Regions from separate parts of the Peribacillus sp. YIM B13472 genome, predicted to be linked through region 2. Evidence: riboswitches for the same ligand, from Rfam matches in the RefSeq annotation. Region 2 holds a riboswitch; each other region holds the start of a gene.

Region 1 (6,387 bases), on a different contig from region 2:
TTACACATTTAAACCAATTTATGTATCCGGTTACTTTCTGGGCACCGGTCATCAAATCAAACGAAATGCTTAAAAACGCAGGCTGATCCAAATAAAAAAAGCTGCCGAGATCTAACTTCGGCAGCTTTTTCATTTATCGTGACAGTATGTACTGATCAAACGACATACCCTAATATCTTTAAACGGTTTTCAACAAAACTCAGCGCATATTGAAATACATCATCACGCTCTGGTTCATTGAAGATTTCATGATAAAGCTTCGGCCATTCCTTATATTGCTTTTCACTGGCCAAGTTATAATTAAACCACTCACGAACAGCCTTCTTATTCACGATTCGGTCATCTCCGCCCTGCATGACCAAAAGCGGCACATCCTGAAATTCAGGAATCTCTTCAAAAGCATCTTTCATGGCCTGTGCAAGCTCCCGATACCAGCGAATCGAAACCTTCGTGATATATAATGTATCGTTTCTATCGGATTCACGAATTTCCGCACTTCTCGTCGCCATTTCAGGTGTCAATCCGGAATCTACCCTGAACATGGGCATCACGATGTTCAAACCATGCGAGATGGTTGTAAGGAACTTCGGCGGCTTCGTCACGAGGCCCAAGCATGGAGAAGAAAGAATCACCCCTGCAATGTCCCATTCCTCTTCCTGAAGAAGGCGTATCGAAATCAAACCGCCCATGCTGTGTCCAAGTAAAAAGACCGGCAACGAATATTCGTAAGCCTCTTCTATCCAGCTTTTCACTTCATCCAAATACTCATCAAAGGAATCGATATGTCCCCGGTAGGCGCGAGTTGTCATACCCTGCCCAGGAAGGTCGCCCATGACGACATGGTATCCAGCTGAAAGCCACATTTGTGTTACCCACTTATAACGTCCGTGATGTTCCATTGCCCCATGAATGATGACAATGACGCCCTTTGCGTCTCCTTCTGTCTCCCATTTCCACATTCGAAATCCCCCTTTCACTTTTCACTTGTTGTATACGATCCATGATAGTCAAAATAATATATATAAATTATAACCATATTCGTGATTTTCGACAAAAAAGAAATCTAACAAGTTGTACATTGCTATTATAAATAGCCAAGTATATTTGCATACGGTATATTAAAATAATACATAAAAATATTCACTTCGGAAAGGAAATGATTGAAAATGATTATTTATCCGTATAAAGGCAAAGAACCTGAAATCGCTGAAAGCGCTTATATTGCCGAAAATGCTGTAGTGACAGGTGATGTCAAAATCGGCGACGAAACATCCATTTGGTTCAATTCCGTCATTCGCGGTGATGTATCCCCAACCATCATCGGGAAAAAAGTCAGTATACAGGATAACAGCGTCCTGCACCAAAGCCCAAATAATCCATTGATCATCGAGGATGAAGTGACCATTGGCCATCAGGTCATTTTACATAGCTGTAAAATCCGCAAAGGAGCTTTGATCGGCATGGGATCGATCGTACTTGATGAAGCCGAAATCGGCGAAGGTGCATTCATCGGTGCCGGCAGTCTCGTTCCCCAAGGTAAAGTCATTCCACCGAACATGTTGGCATTCGGACGTCCAGCTAAAGTCATTCGCGAAATTAACGAAGAAGATCGCCAGGATATGGAACGCATCGTACGTGAATACGCCGAAAAAGGCCAATACTATAAAACGGCGGAACGAATAAAGTAACTCACGTGTAATTGACTGAAAGTTATGAGTATTGCACTGAAACTCACGAGTAAACGTTCCAAACTCACGAGTAATTGCACTAATTCACGAGTAAATTGCTCGAACTTACGAGTAAATTGCTCTAATTCACGAGTAAACGGCTCGAATTCACGAGTAATTGCTACAAATTCACGAGTAAACCGCTCGAACTCACAAGTAAATGCTGCAAACTCACGAGTAAACGGCTCGAATTCACGAGTAATTGCTACAAATTCACGAGTAAACGGCTCGAACTCACGAGTAAATGCTACATATTCACGAGTAAACGGCTCGAACTCACGAGTAAATTGCTCAACTCACGAGTAAATGCTACAAATTCACGAGTAAACCGCTCGAACTCACGAGTAGTTGACCCAAACAAACTTGTAAACGCCCTGACTCACGGCGTATTGCACGTAACTTGAATTTCTTTGGGATTTCTTGAATTATTCCCGCTGAAGGCAAAATTAATCCATAAAAAAAGGTGCCTCGCTAATTGCGGGACACCTTTTTCTATATGGATTACGCTTGTGCTTTTAATGTTTCTGCTTTGTCCGTGCGTTCCCATGGAAGATCGACATCTGTACGGCCAAAGTGTCCGTAGGCAGCTGTTTGTTTGTAGATCGGGCGACGAAGGTCAAGCATTTTGATGATACCTGCTGGACGAAGGTCGAAGTTAGCGCGAACTAGGTCAACAAGGACTTCTTCGCTAACTGTACCAGTTCCGAACGTATCAATTGAGATAGATACAGGCTCTGCCACACCAATTGCGTATGCCAGTTGAACTTCCGCTTTGTCGGCAAGGCCGGCTGCCACGATGTTTTTCGCAACGTAACGAGCAGCGTATGCAGCAGAACGGTCAACTTTAGTAGCATCCTTACCAGAGAATGCACCGCCGCCGTGACGAGCGTAACCGCCGTAAGTATCAACGATGATTTTACGTCCAGTAAGACCAGCATCCCCTTGAGGTCCGCCAATTACGAAACGGCCAGTCGGGTTGATGAAGTACTTAGTATCGGCATCGATCAATTCAGCTGGAACGACTGCTTTGATCACATGTTCTTTTAGATCGGCTTGAATTTGTTCAAGCGTAATTTCTGCATCATGTTGTGTAGAGATAACGATCGTATCTACACGTACAGGAACGTTATTTTCATCATATTCCACAGTTACCTGTGTTTTACCATCAGGGCGTAGGTAAGCAAGAGTTTCATCTTTACGAACTTGAGCCAAGCGGAATGAAAGTTTATGCGCCAATGAAATCGGAAGCGGCATAAGCTCTTCTGTTTCATTACAAGCAAATCCGAACATAAGACCTTGGTCCCCTGCACCGATTGCATCGATTTCTTCCTCTGACATGTTTCCTTCACGAGCTTCCAATGCTTTGTCGACACCAGCTGCGATATCGGCAGACTGCTCATCAATGGAACTTAACACGGCACAAGTTTCAGCATCGAAACCGTATTTCGCACGTGTGTAGCCAATTCCTTTAATCGTATCACGAACGATACGCGGAATATCCACGTAAGCGGACGTTGTAATTTCACCAGCAACAAGTACAAGACCTGTAGTTACGCTAGTTTCACACGCAACACGTGCATTTGCATCCTTAGCTAGGATAGCATCTAAAATGGAATCTGAAATCTGGTCACAAATTTTGTCCGGATGGCCCTCTGTAACAGATTCAGAAGTAAATAGACGTTTCTTTGACATCATATTTCCTCCTTGGAAGTTAGTATGTTGCAGGCAAAAGCCTGATTTTTACGGAACTCGTTTCCCTCATTAGTTTCAACTATAGACACAGAATTACTTAAAAAAACACAAAAACCTTCCCTGGCAAATGAGGAAAGGTTTAACATTCTGTCTTCTATCCTTTCACTCTTATCGTTCAAGGGTTTTTTACCTTGCTCAGGTTAGCACCATCACCACTATTCCTTGAAGACCTTCGCTTTATTTTCGGCGATCGATCTTGGAGTCAAGTTCAATATGGCAGGTTGCTGGGTTTCAAAGGGCCTGTCCCTCCACCAACTCGGGATAAGAGAATCCGTACAATTTAAGATATTATCGTATCTGGCAGGAACTTGTCAATGCTTTTCTAAAAAGAACATTTCCACCCAGAATGGCGTTCATTTGAAAAAACATGTTGATACAACGTCCTAGAAGGGTTTACAATGCAAAACACGAATAGAAATGCTGTAAATTGCCATTAATAATAAAGGAATGAGCATCCGAAAAGAAACGACATCCTGACTTTCCCTTTAGACATATATTGTTTACTTACTTCCTATTAAAATAAAATTTTCTTCATGAAAGTTTATGCGATAATCCTGAATCGGTTCCTGCCGGATTAAAATGATTAACGCGACCAACTGAAAATAATCACAAATTAAAATAAATAGTATAGACTAATTAAATGAATGTGTTATACTAATTGTAATCTAAAAACTTAAACAAAGGAAGGTACCTCATATATGAATTCTGTAGACGTTTCTAATGAGTTACACCAATTATTAACAGGAAACAATGTGCAAACTCAACTTTCAGTTCCTCAATTGGTCGAAAAAGTATTAAGCAGAAATGAAGGCGTTCTAACATCTACCGGTGCGGTAAAAGCTGAAACTGGCAAATATACAGGTCGTTCACCTAAAGATAAATATATCGTGGAAGAAGCATCAGTTAAAGATAAAGTCGATTGGGGTTCAGTGAACCAGCCAATTTCCGAAGATGTGTTCAATAAACTATATAATAAAGTAGTTGACTACCTAAAAGCAAAAGAAGAGATTTTTGTTTTTAAAGGTTTCGCTGGTGCAGACGAATCATCACGTCTTCCTATCCGTGTTGTTAATGAATATGCTTGGCATAACCTTTTCGCCCATACTTTGTTCATCCGTCCAAACGAAGAGGAACTGAGAGGTCACGAAGCTGAATTCACAATCCTTTCTGCACCTAACTTCAAAGCAGACCCGGAAGTTGATGGAACTGCATCCGAAACTTTCATCATCGTTTCATTTGAACGCCGTACAATCTTGATCGGCGGAACGGAATATGCAGGAGAAATGAAAAAATCGATCTTCTCGATCATGAACTACTTACTTCCAGAGGCTGGAATCCTTCCAATGCATTGCTCTGCTAACGTAGGACGTGAAGGGGACGTCGCTTTATTCTTCGGACTGTCCGGTACAGGCAAAACGACATTGTCTGCAGACACTAGCCGTAAACTGATTGGCGATGACGAGCACGGCTGGTCTTCTAACGGCGTATTCAACATCGAAGGCGGCTGCTATGCTAAAACGATCAACCTTTCACGTGAAAAAGAACCGCAAATTTTCGATGCGATCCGTTTCGGTGCCGTACTGGAAAATGTTGTTGTTGATCCGGATACACGTGAAGCGAACTATGATGACAGTTCATTGACTGAAAACACTCGTGCTGCTTACCAAATGCAAGCGATCGATAACATCGTGAACCCAAGTATTGCAGGACACCCAAATACAATCATTTTCTTGACAGCTGATGCTTCAGGCGTTCTGCCTCCAATCAGCAAGCTTTCCAAAGAACAGGCAATGTTCCACTTCCTAAGCGGATACACTAGTAAATTGGCTGGTACTGAAAGAGGCGTAACTTCACCGGAAGCTACATTCTCCACTTGCTTCGGTTCACCATTCTTACCGCTTCCAGCTACACGCTATGCTGAGATGCTTGGTGATAAAATTGACGAGCACAATGCAAAGGTATACCTTGTCAACACTGGATGGACTGGCGGTGCATACGGAACTGGAAGCCGCATGAAACTTGCTTACACTCGTGCAATGGTACAAGCTGCACTTGAAGGTGAATTAGCGAACATCGAAACGATCAAAGATGACATCTTCGGTTTGGATATCCCGCTTCATGTTCCTGGTGTTCCTGATGAAGTGCTTCAACCGATCAAGACTTGGGCAGATCCTGCAGCTTATAAAGAAGCAGCAACAGACCTTGCCGCTCAATTCCGTGCAAACTTCAAGAAATTCAAAAGCGTTCCAAGTGAAATCGAGGAACTTGGCGGACCGACAGCTTAATAAATCTTTCACAAAAGGACCAAGCTCTTGCTTGGTCCTTTCTGTTTGTCGCCAAGAAATGTCTCTTCCCGAACATTGATTTTAAAACAAGAGTATGTTTTCCTTCATGGTTTTAAGCCAAGTAGGGCGAAAAATGGCGTCTACGGTCGAATATAGTGCTGGGCAGGGCGTAAAACGGCATCTGCCGTCGATATTAATGCCGTATATGGCGAAAAGACGGCGTCTGCGGTCGATTAATGCCGTATATGGCGAAAAGACGGCGTCTGCGGTCGATTAATGCCGTATATGGCGAAAGACGGCGTCTGCGGTCGAATAACGGACTTGCCGAGACCCCGCCAGATGCCCGCGGCAAGAGGCTTGGCAGACGGACAGTCTCGGCGGAAAGGAAGCTGAATTCCGAAACTAACTGGAACGATACTACAACTGAAAGGCCCAAGCTCTTGCATGGTCCTCTTCATTGGAAAAAGGGCACTGTCATAGTCAGCGCCCCCTTTATCCTTATTCCACTAACGATGTTTGTCCAAGTTTTTAGATGATCGCTTTATTCCTGGCTTTTTTCATGGACATCGTTTTGTATTGATATATATTGCCCAGGTTGGCCACCGGGACATCTGTTTTAGTTG
Region 2 (6,387 bases):
CCGGGTCCAAAATGACCGGGATATCCAGGGTATTTGCCGTCTTACCGGCAATCTCCATTGCTTCCAAGGCTTTATCATCGATGGTACCGAAATTCAGGACCAATGCATCTGCTAATTTGACCATATCCGCCACTTCTCTTGGGCTCGATGTCATTACTGGTGAACCACCGATGGCAAGGGTGGCATTTGCACAGTCGTTGACCGTAACAAAGTTGGTGATTTGGTGAATGAGTGGTTTTCTTTCTTTTACCTTCACGAATAAATCGGCTGCAGAAACCTTCATATTAATTCACTCCGTTCTTTTTTGAAAATGAATGAAAATGATGGACAGGTCCATGACCTTTACCGATTGAAAAGCTATTGCGTATCGCTTCAGAAATATAGGTCTTGGCCAGTTCGATCGACTCTTGCAATGGCAGCCCATTTGCCAGGTTTGATGTAATGGCGGATGATAGGGTACAGCCCGTGCCATGAGTGTTTTTTGTATGAATGCGCTCTCCCTCGATCCATTGGAAGTCAGTCCCATCATAAAAAAGATCATTTGGATTTCCTGCTGCATGGCCTCCTTTAAGTAAAACGGCTTTTGGACCCATTTCTTGTATTGAAATGCATGCCTTGTAGAAATCTTGTTCCGTTCGAATCGACAAGCCAGTAAGTACTTCCCCTTCCGGTACATTTGGGGTTACAAGTGTTGCAAGCGGAAGCAAATCCATTTTTAAGGCAGAGACAGCCTTTTCGTCGAGCAAATGGTGGCCACTTTTGGAAATCATGACAGGGTCAAGGATAACGATGGCAGGCATGAAGGTTTTAAGGGACGCAGCGACTGTTTCCACGATTTCCTTTGATCCAAGCATTCCTATTTTTACTGCATCGACAGGAATATCCTCAAAGATAGCTGCAATTTGATCTGATATGATAGCTGTTTCAATTGGCTGTACTGAACGGACTTCCATTGTATTTTGTGCGGTTACGGCTGTGATGGCAGACATTCCAAAGACACCATGTGCAGAAAATGTTTTTAAATCCGCCTGTATTCCAGCGCCGCCCCCTGAATCAGAGCCTGCGATGGTTAATGCTGTTTTCATAAAAAAACCCCTTCATATAATTATTTTTTAGAAGTATTTTTAGTAATATGAAAGCTAAAATCGCACCAGCGAATGAACTGAGCATAAAAGCCGGTAAAAAACCAAAAAGAGCAGCTTTTTCTCCCAATAGGAGGATGGCAAGTGGATAACAGGCTAGGGAACCGAGAATGCCGGTACCGATCACTTCCCCTAAACAGGCGAATTTTAAGCTTTGTGTTTTTCGATAAAGGATGGCAGCCAAAAGTGCACCGATCATGCTGCCGGGAAAGGCGAAAATTGAACCGGTACCAGACATGTTTCTAATGATGGAAACTAAAAAAGCTTGTGTCACAGCATAAGCTGGCCCCAATAGAACGGCCGTCAGGACATTTGCCAGATGCTGAATAGGAAAGACCTTTGCAAATCCTGCTGGGATGAAAATAAATGAACTGGTCAGCGTCGTTATAGCCGTGATCATGGCAGTCAACGTCAGTTTCTTGATAGGATTCATCATCATGTCGACGACCTACAGCGGCCAATCCTGCTCATTTTGAACCATATCCCAGAATAAATATTCATATCGGGAAGTAACCAAAAAGTGCTTTTCTAATCTAAGAAGTTCCGTTTCTGGCATGCCTTCCGTCAATTCTTCCAACAAAGCGATCAGCCATTTGTGTGCTTCCCCGAATTCAGGAGATGAATAGGACCTTATCCAATCTGCGTAGCGATTGTTTTCCAATGCTGCTCCATTTTGTTCTTTTAATAGCAAACCGATTTCATAATAATCCCAAGCGCAGGGCAGGAGACAGGCGATCAAGTCTGCCAAAGTCCCGTGCTGAGCTGCATTTAGCATGTAACCTGTATAGGCTAGAGTGGTTGGAGTAGGTTCTGTATCTTCCAATTCCTTGGAACTGATTCCGAATTCGGAAGCATAATGCCGATGAATATCCATTTCCACTTGAAGGGTTTCATTTAAAATACTCGCAAACTTTGCCATGGTTTCGATGTTATGAGCTTTGATGACACCTAAAGCAAAGAGCTTGGAATAATCCATAAGATAGATATAGTCCTGCTTCAGGTAATAGGCAAATTTCTTTTCAGGAAGCGTACCATTTCCAATTGCCTGGACAAAGGGATGTGAATGGTTCCTTTTCCAAATCTCTTTTGACCGTGCATGTAGTCTATCACTGAATGTTTCTAATTTAGTATTCTCCATTGTTCATCCTCCTATAGAATGGATCCCTTGTTAATGAAAAACCCCGTTCCTGAATACGGAACGGGGTAGATGGATATAGTCTGTAAATGGACGATATCATCCACTTCCCTCCGCCGGTATGAGCCGGTTCAGGTTCAAAGGGTCCGGAACTAATTCCATCTCAGTCTTAAAAAAAGACTCCCCTAGTGGTGTGAATTGTATGTAATTACTGACATCATATCAGAAAGACAAGAAAATGCAACCCGTATTTGAAAGAGGGACCATTTTATGTCCAGGAAAAAAGGGAGAAGCAGGTAATTGACTTTTGATGGTTATTAGGATAAAATCATTTCTACATCATTTATATATCGATTTCTTATCCAGAGAGGTGGAGGGACTTGGCCCAAAGAAACCTCGGCAGCGGACCCGTTTTGGGAACTGTGCTAAATCCAACAAGCATATGCTTGGAAGATAGGAAGAGCCGTACGGACACTGTCAGCCTCTTCTTGAATTAGAAGGGGCTTTTATTTTTGGGAAATAACGTTTAGTGACATAATAGAAAAGGTATATATAATTTGGTGAAAATCAAACAAGTTGATAAAGTTAGCTAACTAATAGCAGGCTCTAGGATGACTAGGAAAGGAGCCATTTACATGGCAGAATTATTTAAGAGGATTGAACAGAGGAAGGCAAAGCTTATTGAAGAGTTATTGGCCAATGGTGTATACAAAACCTCTGATGAAAGGCACCTTTATGATGCCCCATTAAAAGTACTTGAAGATGAATATAAGATTGTTATAAATAGACCAAATACCGAGTCACCTTCTGAATGGATGACATAGTAAACGATGGACTATATTTTGGGTTCTTGGATAAGGGTATGATGTAAGCATTCGCAGTCTACACTAGTGGATGCTTTTTTTGCGTTTGATAGAAAATGACACAAAATATACATAATTTTAGAATGAAATAGTTATTTTGTCACATTTAATCTTTAAAATAACACATTTAATTTGTGGAAAATAGTTGATTTTTACTAGTAGTTTCATTATGATGAAAGTGTAAAAATATTGAATAAATGGGAGGTGACTATATAATGCCTTGCCGTAAGGTAACTATAGAAAAAGTAGAAGAGAAGAGAAAAGAAATGATCAACTTGGCAGCAATTTACGGCTTAACAAGTCTGCTAACTGTTCAAGCCAGTCAAGAATTGGATACGCTATTAAATGCGTTAACAAGTAAAAGAGATTCTGAAAATTTTCCCCTCCAGAAAGCATATAGGTATTTAAATTAGTCCTCGATTAATATGAAAAAGCTACTGCTCAAGGCAATAGCTCTAAAGAATAATATTAAATATCGACACGTTTACCAAGAATGATCAAATCACGCTCAATGCCATCCAACTCGGCAACTTGAGGTAAATGTGCCCATTCTTCAAACCCGAATTTGGAAAAAAGCTTAAGGCTTGGTGTATTGTGGGCGAAAATGAAACCCAATAGAGTCTTAACACCTAATTTTGGACTCAATTCAATTGCCTTTTGAATCGAAATTTGTCCGATTCCTTTTCCCCGGAAATAATCATCAAGATAAATGCTGATTTCGGCAGTGGAATTATAGGCCGGTCGGCCATAGAAGGATTGAAAGCTCATCCATCCAGCAGTTTTCCCTTCTATAGTAATGATAAATAGCGGTCTACTTTCTGAATGATGTTCCTCAAACCATTTAACCCTCGATTGGACGGATACAGGTTCCGTATCTGCCGTGACCATTCTTGAAGCGATTGTCGAATTATATATTTCAACAATTCTGGGTAGATCAGAAAGATCTGCCTCTCTAAACTCTATGTGCTCTTCCATGATTTAAACTCCTAACTAGCATTTATTCAATCTCCAGAATGAAGGGTAATCCCGTTTTTTGTTTAAGGGACGGTGAATGACACCCAATCCATTGAAAGTTTTATATTATCATACACTCTTTAATCTTTATCTGACAATTTTTTTATGTTAAGACTGCAGATTTTTTGGGTATGTAAAAGATTAAATACTTCTAATAAAGAGACAAGAGGAGAACCAAATGAAAAAATTGGCAGGTTTATTGATTATAGTACTAGTTATATGTTTTGCTGCATATGAACTTCAGGCCTCGGAGTCGGAAGATGTGCAAAGGGTGATGGCTTTTGGAGATTCATTGACCTATGGAAAAGGGGATAAGGACGGGGAAGGATATATAGAAGGCCTTGAGGATGAATTGAATAATCCGCAATCGGAACAAAAAGTGAGTTTTTGGAATTACGGTATAAAAGGCCAGGAGACGGATGGGGTGATGAAACAGCTTGATGATTACCGCATTAAAACGAAACTCGATGAAGCCGATACTTTCATCGTTTATATTGGAACGAATGACTTGATCAATAGTAACGGAGGGGACTTGGAGAAAATAAGTGACAGAAAAATCATTGAGGGTAAGCGGGAGTATATCAGCCATCTGAAAAAGATTACATCAACATTGATAGAGGCAAACGATAAAGCGGATATTCTGGTAGTAGGACTATATAACCCAATTAAAGGCAATCAAAAACTTGAAAAGCACATTCGCGATTATAACCTGTCAATAAAGGGAATAGCGGATAAAGATAAAAGGATGTTATTCATTCCTACAAATGATCTTTTTGAAGATAAAAAGAAAACAGAGTATTTCAGTGATAAGTTACATCCGAATGAAAAAGGGTATCAGCTCATTGCGAATCGGGTTTTGGAAAGTTATGATTTCAAATGAAAGCAAAAATGCACAGGAAGGCGATCTGTGCATTTTTACCCGTTAAGTAGCTAGGAGTTTGATGTCGCTTTTAGTTGAGGGAACTGCAAGTCATGGAGCTGCTTGTATCTGCCGTTTTTTTGCAATAACTGTTGATGTGTTCCTTTTTCATGAACCTGCCCTTTTTCCAGAACGATAATTTGGTCGGCATCATGAATGGTTGATAAACGATGTGCAATTACTATTGAAGTCCGGTTTTTCATTAAGCGTGACAATGCTTGCTGGATATAATGTTCGGATTCTGTATCCAAGGCCGCCGTTGCTTCATCGAGAATGATGATTTGCGGATTTTTCAAAAGTGCCCTGGCAATGGCAATGCGCTGTTTTTGTCCGCCTGAAAGCTTGACTCCGCGCTCTCCAATCTGAGAATCATAACCATCAGGAAAGGCACTGATAAAGTCATGCGCATTTGCTGCTTTGGCCGATTCGATGATTTCATCATCTGTAGCATCAAGTTTGCCATACACGATGTTATCACGGATGGAACCATTGAATAAAATGATATCCTGGGAAACAATTCCCATTTGTCTCCGTAATGATTTCAGTGACACTTCTTTGATATCTTGACCATCCATTTTAATCGTGCCATTTTGCGGATCATAAAATCGGATCAAAAGGCTCGTGATGGTCGATTTTCCAGCGCCAGAGGAGCCGACCAGAGCAGTTACTTGACCAGCTTTCATGGTCAGGTTTAAATTGCTGAGTACAGGTACACTCTCATCATAAGCAAAATCAATACATTGAAATTCAATTTGCTTTTTTATGGCAGGGAGTTCAATGGCATTTCCCTTGTCACAAATTTCAGGTTGGGTTTCCAATATTTCAGTTATCCGCTCAAAGGCGGCGGCTGATTGCTGGACAATGCTGATGACCCGGCTAAAATTGCGAACGGGACTCTGCAGTAACCTCAAATAGGCGAGAAAGGCCACGATTAATCCTATTGTGAATTCACCTTCCATCACTTGCCAAGCACCGAACACAATGACTGCTACAAGACCGAAATTGTTCAATAAATCAATAATCGGGCCGAACATGGAACGTAGCCGAACGGACTTAAGGTTTGCAGCCATATTTTCCTGATTACGCTCCGCAAATTTCCTTGATTCGAATTCTTCATTTGTAAAAGATTGAATGAGCCGCATTCCTGAAATGGAATCCTGTAACTGGTTGCTGACATCTCCTGCGGAACTTTGCACAGATCTAAATGACATCCTGATGCGTTTCCCGAATACCCTTGTGATATAGAACATGAAAGGGAATGTAACAAGAAGGACAATGGTCAGCTTCCAGTTAATGAATAGCATATATACCGCC
Region 3 (6,387 bases), on a different contig from region 2:
ACTCTCTGACGTAAAGCCTTTAGGCACCTTGAGCCAGGCAAAAAACGATGCCGCAGGCGCTTTGACATCCCAGCCGATTGCCCTCAATCCCTCAATGAAAACATTTCTTCGTCCCTCGTACATCTGCACTAACTGCTCTACACAGCTCTGCGAGTCAAGCAAAGCGCTTGCCGCAGCTTCCTGTATCGCCGGGAAAAGACTCACATAAAGATGGTCTTGTAATAGTTCTAGAGCTTCTATTACACTCTTATTCCCCACTGCGAAGCCGACTCTCCACCCTGCCATATTGTATGTTTTCGATAGTGTGTATATTTCTATTCCTACATCCTTCGCTCCCTTCGCCTGGAGAAAGCTTATCGGTTTTTTTCCGTCGAATCCGATCGCACCATAAGCGAAATCGTGGACCACACAAATGGAATGCTCTTTTGCGAAGGAGACGGTTTCATCAAAGAAACTTTCCGTTGCAGAAGCACCTGTGGGATTATTCGGATAGTTCAAGAACATCATTTTGGCTTTATCAAGTACTTCTTTATGTATGTCATTGTATTTCGGAAGAAAATCATTTTCTTCTGTCAAGGGCATGAGTTCGGTCTTTGCCTGGGCTAAAACAACTCCGGAAAGATAATCCGGATAGCCGGGATCTGGAACAAGGATCGTATCACCTGGATTCAATAAACACTGCGGCAGTTCGACAAGACCTGCCTTCCCCCCGAAGAGAATCGCCACTTCACTATTCGGATCCAGCTTGACACCGTATTCTCGTTCATAAAAGACGACGGCAGCATCTTTTAAATATTGATGTCCCCGGAATGGCGAATATTTATGATTAATCGTTTTTTCAGCGGCAGCCTGCAAACTTTTCACGATATGTTCTGGCGTCGGCTGATCAGGGTTTCCCTGGCCTAAATTAATGACATCATGTCCTTGCTCCGTGATCGCATTGACTTTTGCTACTAGTGAAGCAAAAAACTGCTTGGGCAGGTCCTGAAGCTGGCCGGATTTTTCGAATTGCACCATTTATACACCTTCTCTGAAATTTCTTGAAATTCTAGTCACAAATGATATATGTTTATCATAGTCTTGTAAAGCATTTTTTACATGTGGGGGTTTTAAACGATGAAGTGGAAAATAGCTTGTATTCAAATGGATATAGCCTTCGGGCAACCAGATATCAATTTTCAGGTTGCAGAACAATGGATGGAAAAAGCAGCACGGTCAGAACCCGATATCGTCATTTTACCGGAGCTTTGGACAACAGGATACGACTTGACCAGGTTAAATGAGATTGCTGATCACGAGGCAGAAAAAACGATTGAATTTTTTAAAACACAGGCACAGAAACACCAGATTCACATCATAGGCGGTTCCATCGCGAAAAAAACAAGCAAGGGAATCTATAACACCATGATTATCATCGATAAACATGGGAATCTCATTAAAGAATATGATAAGCTTCACTTATTTCAGTTAATGGATGAACATCATTTCCTGCAGCCAGGAGAAAAAGATGGTTTATTCACTCTTGATGAAAAAATATGTGCTGGATTCGTTTGTTATGACATCCGTTTCCCTGAATGGCAGCGAGCCCATACCGTTCAAGGCGCCGAAGTTCTATTCGTAACGGCGGAATGGCCAAAGCCGAGACTCGATCACTGGAGAGCCTTATTGATTAGCCGTGCCATCGAGAACCAAGCCTATGTTGTAGCCGTTAATCGTTCAGGTTCGGATGTCAATAATATATTTGCTGGTCATTCCTTGATTATTGATCCATGGGGGAATATCATTAGTGAAGCCGGAGAAGGAAACGAACTCTTGACAGGCACCTTGGACTTCAATAAAGTTACAGAAGCCCGTAACAAAATACCTGTATTCGAAGATCGTCGCCCAGATTTTTATTAATTTACCCATTGACAAACTATTTAAAAAGTTGTTATTATTTTCCCGAAGATTAAAATTTCAGAAAACATTTACTCTTATCAAGAGCAGGCTGAGGGATAAAGGCCCTATGAAGCCCAGCAACCGACTGTAATACCATTGTGAAATGGGGCGGATTCACCGCCGGATTATAAAATCCACAGAGCACGGTGCTAATTCCACCAGAATTCTTTTTCTGGAAGATAAGAGGTCCGAAGCCAAAACTTCTGCCTCTTTCTATATGAAAGAGGCTTTTTTATTCTTATTTTGAATCTGGAGGGGAAAAGAATGACACAAAACCATTCAAATTTTAAGAGATTGACAAACGAAACAGCTATAACCCTTGCAAAAAAACTTGGGTTGGTCAATGCGGATGAAAGTTTAAAATGTAAAGAAATCGGCGATGGAAACTTAAATTATGTTTTTCATATTACAGACACGCACACAAATAAAGGAATAATCATCAAACAAGCGGTCCCTTATGCCAAGGTACTTGGTGAAAGCTGGCCGTTGACATTGAAAAGGGCTGCCATTGAAGCGAATGCGCTGATTCATTTCAGAAGTTATTGCCCCGAATTCGTACCGCAAGTCTATTATTCGGATGAACAGCTTGCCATCACAGTCATGGAGGATTTATCTCACTTGAAAATCGTTAGAACAGGATTGATCGATGGCGATTCATATCCATTGCTTTCACAGCATATTGGTGAGTATGTTGCGAAGACGGCATTTTATACATCCGATTATCATTTAGAACCATCTGCGAAAAAGGAAGTGGCCCGACATTTCACGAATCCGGAACTCTGCAAAATCACTGAAGTCTTTATTTTCACGGATCCATTTTTTGAGGAACTCCCGGGAGACTTCGAGGTGGAATTGACTGATGCCGCCAAAAATATCTGGAATGATCAAGAAGTGATACTTGAGGTCGCTAAGCTGAAACAAAGCTTTGAAACCGAGCAGGAAGCCTTGCTTCATGGAGATTTACATACTGGAAGTATATTTGCAAGTGAAACTGAAACAAAGGTTATTGATCCGGAATTCGCTTTTTATGGGCCCGTTGGTTTTGACCTTGGTCAATACACCGCCAACCTTCTCTTCCAGGCAGTCACACGCAATGGCGCTGGAAAGGAAGAGATTTTCACACACCTTCATGAATTTTGGAATGCCTTTGAAGAAACTTATACCGAATTATGGGAAGGCCAAAATAAAAGCCCATTCCGCCATGTGAAAGGTTATCTGCCTTATTTACTGACAAAATTCAAAAAAGATGCTTTCGGTTTTGCCGGCTGTGAACTGATTCGGCGAACCATTGGCCTTTCCCATGTTGCCGATTTAAACGTCATTGAAAATAAAGAAACAAGGATCGCTGCCAAAACGGCAACATTAGAAATTGGTGCATTTTTAATTAAAAAACGGGAAGAAATGGATGTTCCAGCTGTCATTGAAGCCTTGAAGCAACTTACACTGCCATCTTATTCAACCATTTAAAAGGAGACCTGCACATGACTACACTAGCACCCTTACCATATTCGGTACAATGGGATGATACCCATATTACATTATTAAATCAACAAGCCCTTCCTTCCATAACTGAATTTATTGAACTTCATTCAGTTGATGATGTATATGACAGCATTTTGACATTAAAAGTTCGCGGTGCCCCAGCAATTGGACTGACGGCAGCATTTGGTGTTGCACTTGGTGCCAAACAGGAAACAACCGCTGAATTAGTGGATTTCAAGAGAAATGTAACGAGGCATATTGAAAAACTCGCCTCTTCCAGGCCAACTGCAGTCAACCTTTTTTGGGCGTTAAGGAGGATGGAGAACGCCTTGCATGCTGCGCAAAGCATTTCAGCTGCAAAGGAAGCACTTGTAACGGAGGCTAAAGCCATCTTTGCTGAAGATGAAGAAATGTGCAGGAAAATCGGGGAACATGGTTTATCCTTATTCACTAGAGGAGATTCCATTCTCACTCATTGCAACGCTGGGGGAATTGCCACAGCTCGGTATGGCACAGCCTTGGCTCCCTTCCACCTGGCTAAAGAAAGGGACTTTCCGCTAAAAGTGTACGCATGTGAAACCAGGCCTGTCCTGCAAGGTGCGCGTTTGACGGCGTGGGAATTGATGCAAGCGGGGGTTGATGTCACTTTAATTTCAGATAATATGGCTGCACATACGATTCACCAGAAACGAATAAATGGAATTATCGTCGGTGCCGACAGGATTGCGGCTAATGGAGATACAGCCAATAAAATCGGGACATTGGGATTGGCCATATTAGCCAAGCACTTTGGCATCCCCTTTTATGTGGCCGCACCATCAAGTACATTCGACCTTTCTATCGAATCCGGCACATCCATCCCGATCGAAGAACGGAATGAAGCGGAAATCACCTTCATTCAAGGTGTAAGGATCGCTCCGGAAAACGTGAAGACTTTCAATCCAGCCTTTGACGTTACACCGAATCATCTTATTACGAGCATCATTACCGAAAACGGCATCATAACACCGGATTTCATTAAAAACATTCCGCATTTTGTTAATTGATGCAGGTTCCTTTATTGGTGATAAAAAACGAGAAGGATTTGTATCCCTCTCGTTTTTTAAAGATGATCATGATTATTCTTGCGAGGTCTATAATACAATAATTCAAGTGAATTCAAACTTATTCACTTAATATAAGGTTGTTTTCAACAATAGTTCTTATTATTTTGAAAAGAACTCCTGAAGTGCCTTTTTATTTTTAGTGTAATCTATTTCCAACACGGCTCCGGACTGGGGATATATTTCATCTTTAAAGCTTCCTTCCACTGGAACCCTTAAGGTTTCGACAGTGTCCGGTGTATGGAAGACGGCTTTTGGAACCATTTCCATTATTGTTTTCAGTCCAATATCTGTATCCAGGTACGAGAGTCCTTGTTCGATGATACTAGGAAGGGCTGCCATCCCTTCGAAGGATGAGATTTGATTTATAAACGCTGTTTTTAATTGAACCATCACTTCTTGTTGACGCTCCACCCTTCCAAAATCACTTTCATCGTCATGCCTAAAACGGACATATTTCAGTATTTCCTCACCATGTAAAACATTTTTACCAACACTTGCTTGAATGCTCATATCATCAATGATTTCCTGATCCACATTCACCGCTACCCCCTCAGGGGCAAGTAAATCGACCATTTTCACAAATCCCTGGAAGTCGATTACCGCTACATGATTGACCTTGATATCGAAGTTCTCCTGTATGGTTTTCTTGAGCAGTTCCCTTCCACCATAATAATAAGCTGCATTTATTTTGTTATATCCTGATTTATTTCCGGGGATTTCCACATAACTATCACGCATGATGGAAGCCAGCTTCAGTTTCTCCTGCTCAGGAAAGTATTTTGCCAGGATAATCGCATCTGATCGAGATTTTTGCTCTCCTCTTGTATCAACACCAATTAACAGAAATGTTTTCACGCTTTCCTGGTCCTCTTCTTTGGTCAGTTTTTTTTCCGTACCTGCATTTCCATTTTGTTTGGGTAAAGGGGCATAGGTGCAGCCTGCCAGAATCAAGATCAATAGATATATGAAAAATACCTTTTCTTTCATTACCTCACCTCATCGGAAAATTACCCCTATTCTCCGCCTAATATTGGAATTCTATGCATTTAACGACAAAAAAGCCTGCCAACGATAATCGCTGACAGGCTTTTCGGGCAAAATCATTTATTTGATTTCTTTCTTTAATACTTCTACTGCCTTTTTCACTTGTGTGTCGTTTTTAAGGATTTTCTCGCGGATGACCTGCATCAATTTCACGGTAGTATCATCTTTAATTGTCCCAGTTTCTTTAATTTTTTGTTCCTTCTGGAATGCTATGACCGCATTCGTGGTTGCTTCATCAAAGAATCCATCTATCTTTCCTGGATCATGGCCTGCTTCCTTCAGCATCTCTTCAGCTGCTTTCACTTCACTCGAAGAATCGGATGCTTTCAATTCCTTATCAGGTGAAATGTACGGAAGGCTGGCATAATCAGGAAGCTTTACATTAATATCCGGCTTGATCCCTTTTTTATGAATCCAATTGCCTTCAGGAGTCAACCATTTAGCTGCCGTATATTTGAAGTTAGATCCATCTTCAAAGTCTTGGGCAGTCTGAACTGTCCCTTTCCCAAATGACTTGACACCGATCAATGGAATGTCCGCAGACTCACTGACAGCCGCTGCAACGATTTCAGAAGCACTGGCACTTCCGTCATCAATCAACACGACTACCGGGATTTTCAGTTCTCCATCATTCTTCGATTTATAGACCTCTTTTTTCCCGCTGCGATCTTCAACTTGAAGGACCACTTTCCCATTAGGTATGAACAGGCTTGCCATGTCTATTGCTTGGTCAAGAAGTCCCCCTGGGTTTCCCCGCAAATCCAATACGAGACCCTTCATATCCTTCTTCGACATTTCTTCAAGCGCCGTTTTCAGT

The links. Region 2 has a riboswitch for S-adenosylmethionine ahead of ACFX4I_RS00640 (Fur-regulated basic protein FbpA). Riboswitches for the same ligand answer to the same signal wherever they lie in the genome.
Region 1: it holds a riboswitch for S-adenosylmethionine, as region 2 does, so the genes downstream of both, metK (methionine adenosyltransferase) here and ACFX4I_RS00640 (Fur-regulated basic protein FbpA) in region 2, are expected to answer to the same signal.
Region 3: it holds a riboswitch for S-adenosylmethionine, as region 2 does, so the genes downstream of both, mtnK (S-methyl-5-thioribose kinase) here and ACFX4I_RS00640 (Fur-regulated basic protein FbpA) in region 2, are expected to answer to the same signal.

What each region holds. Positions count from the first base shown of each region.
Region 1 covers NZ_JBHZPG010000021.1:30,565-36,951, reverse strand. Annotated here, with positions in the region: gene ACFX4I_RS16445 (hypothetical protein) at 1-86, shown strand, start outside; gene ACFX4I_RS16440 (alpha/beta hydrolase) at 156-959, opposite strand; gene ACFX4I_RS16435 (gamma carbonic anhydrase) at 1,170-1,688, shown strand; gene metK (methionine adenosyltransferase) at 2,229-3,422, opposite strand; SAM riboswitch class I at 3,585-3,747, opposite strand; gene pckA (phosphoenolpyruvate carboxykinase (ATP)) at 4,178-5,764, shown strand; gene ACFX4I_RS16420 (nucleotide sugar dehydrogenase) at 6,293-6,387, opposite strand, start outside.
Region 2 covers NZ_JBHZPG010000001.1:126,302-132,688, reverse strand. Annotated here, with positions in the region: gene thiM (hydroxyethylthiazole kinase) at 1-283, opposite strand, end outside; gene thiD (bifunctional hydroxymethylpyrimidine kinase/phosphomethylpyrimidine kinase) at 285-1,085, opposite strand; gene thiW (energy coupling factor transporter S component ThiW) at 1,054-1,575, opposite strand; gene tenA (thiaminase II) at 1,591-2,280, opposite strand; TPP riboswitch at 2,369-2,474, opposite strand; SAM riboswitch class I at 2,633-2,737, shown strand; gene ACFX4I_RS00640 (Fur-regulated basic protein FbpA) at 2,913-3,101, shown strand; gene ACFX4I_RS00635 (aspartyl-phosphate phosphatase Spo0E family protein) at 3,356-3,553, shown strand; gene ACFX4I_RS00630 (GNAT family N-acetyltransferase) at 3,609-4,115, opposite strand; gene ACFX4I_RS00625 (GDSL-type esterase/lipase family protein) at 4,333-5,034, shown strand; gene ACFX4I_RS00620 (ABC transporter ATP-binding protein) at 5,085-6,387, opposite strand, start outside.
Region 3 covers NZ_JBHZPG010000035.1:35,134-41,520, reverse strand. Annotated here, with positions in the region: gene ACFX4I_RS21390 (pyridoxal phosphate-dependent aminotransferase) at 1-1,017, opposite strand, end outside; gene ACFX4I_RS21385 (carbon-nitrogen family hydrolase) at 1,117-1,899, shown strand; SAM riboswitch class I at 1,971-2,124, shown strand; gene mtnK (S-methyl-5-thioribose kinase) at 2,203-3,405, shown strand; gene mtnA (S-methyl-5-thioribose-1-phosphate isomerase) at 3,420-4,466, shown strand; gene ACFX4I_RS21370 (LCP family protein) at 4,626-5,513, opposite strand; gene ACFX4I_RS21365 (lmo1851 family serine protease) at 5,631-6,387, opposite strand, start outside.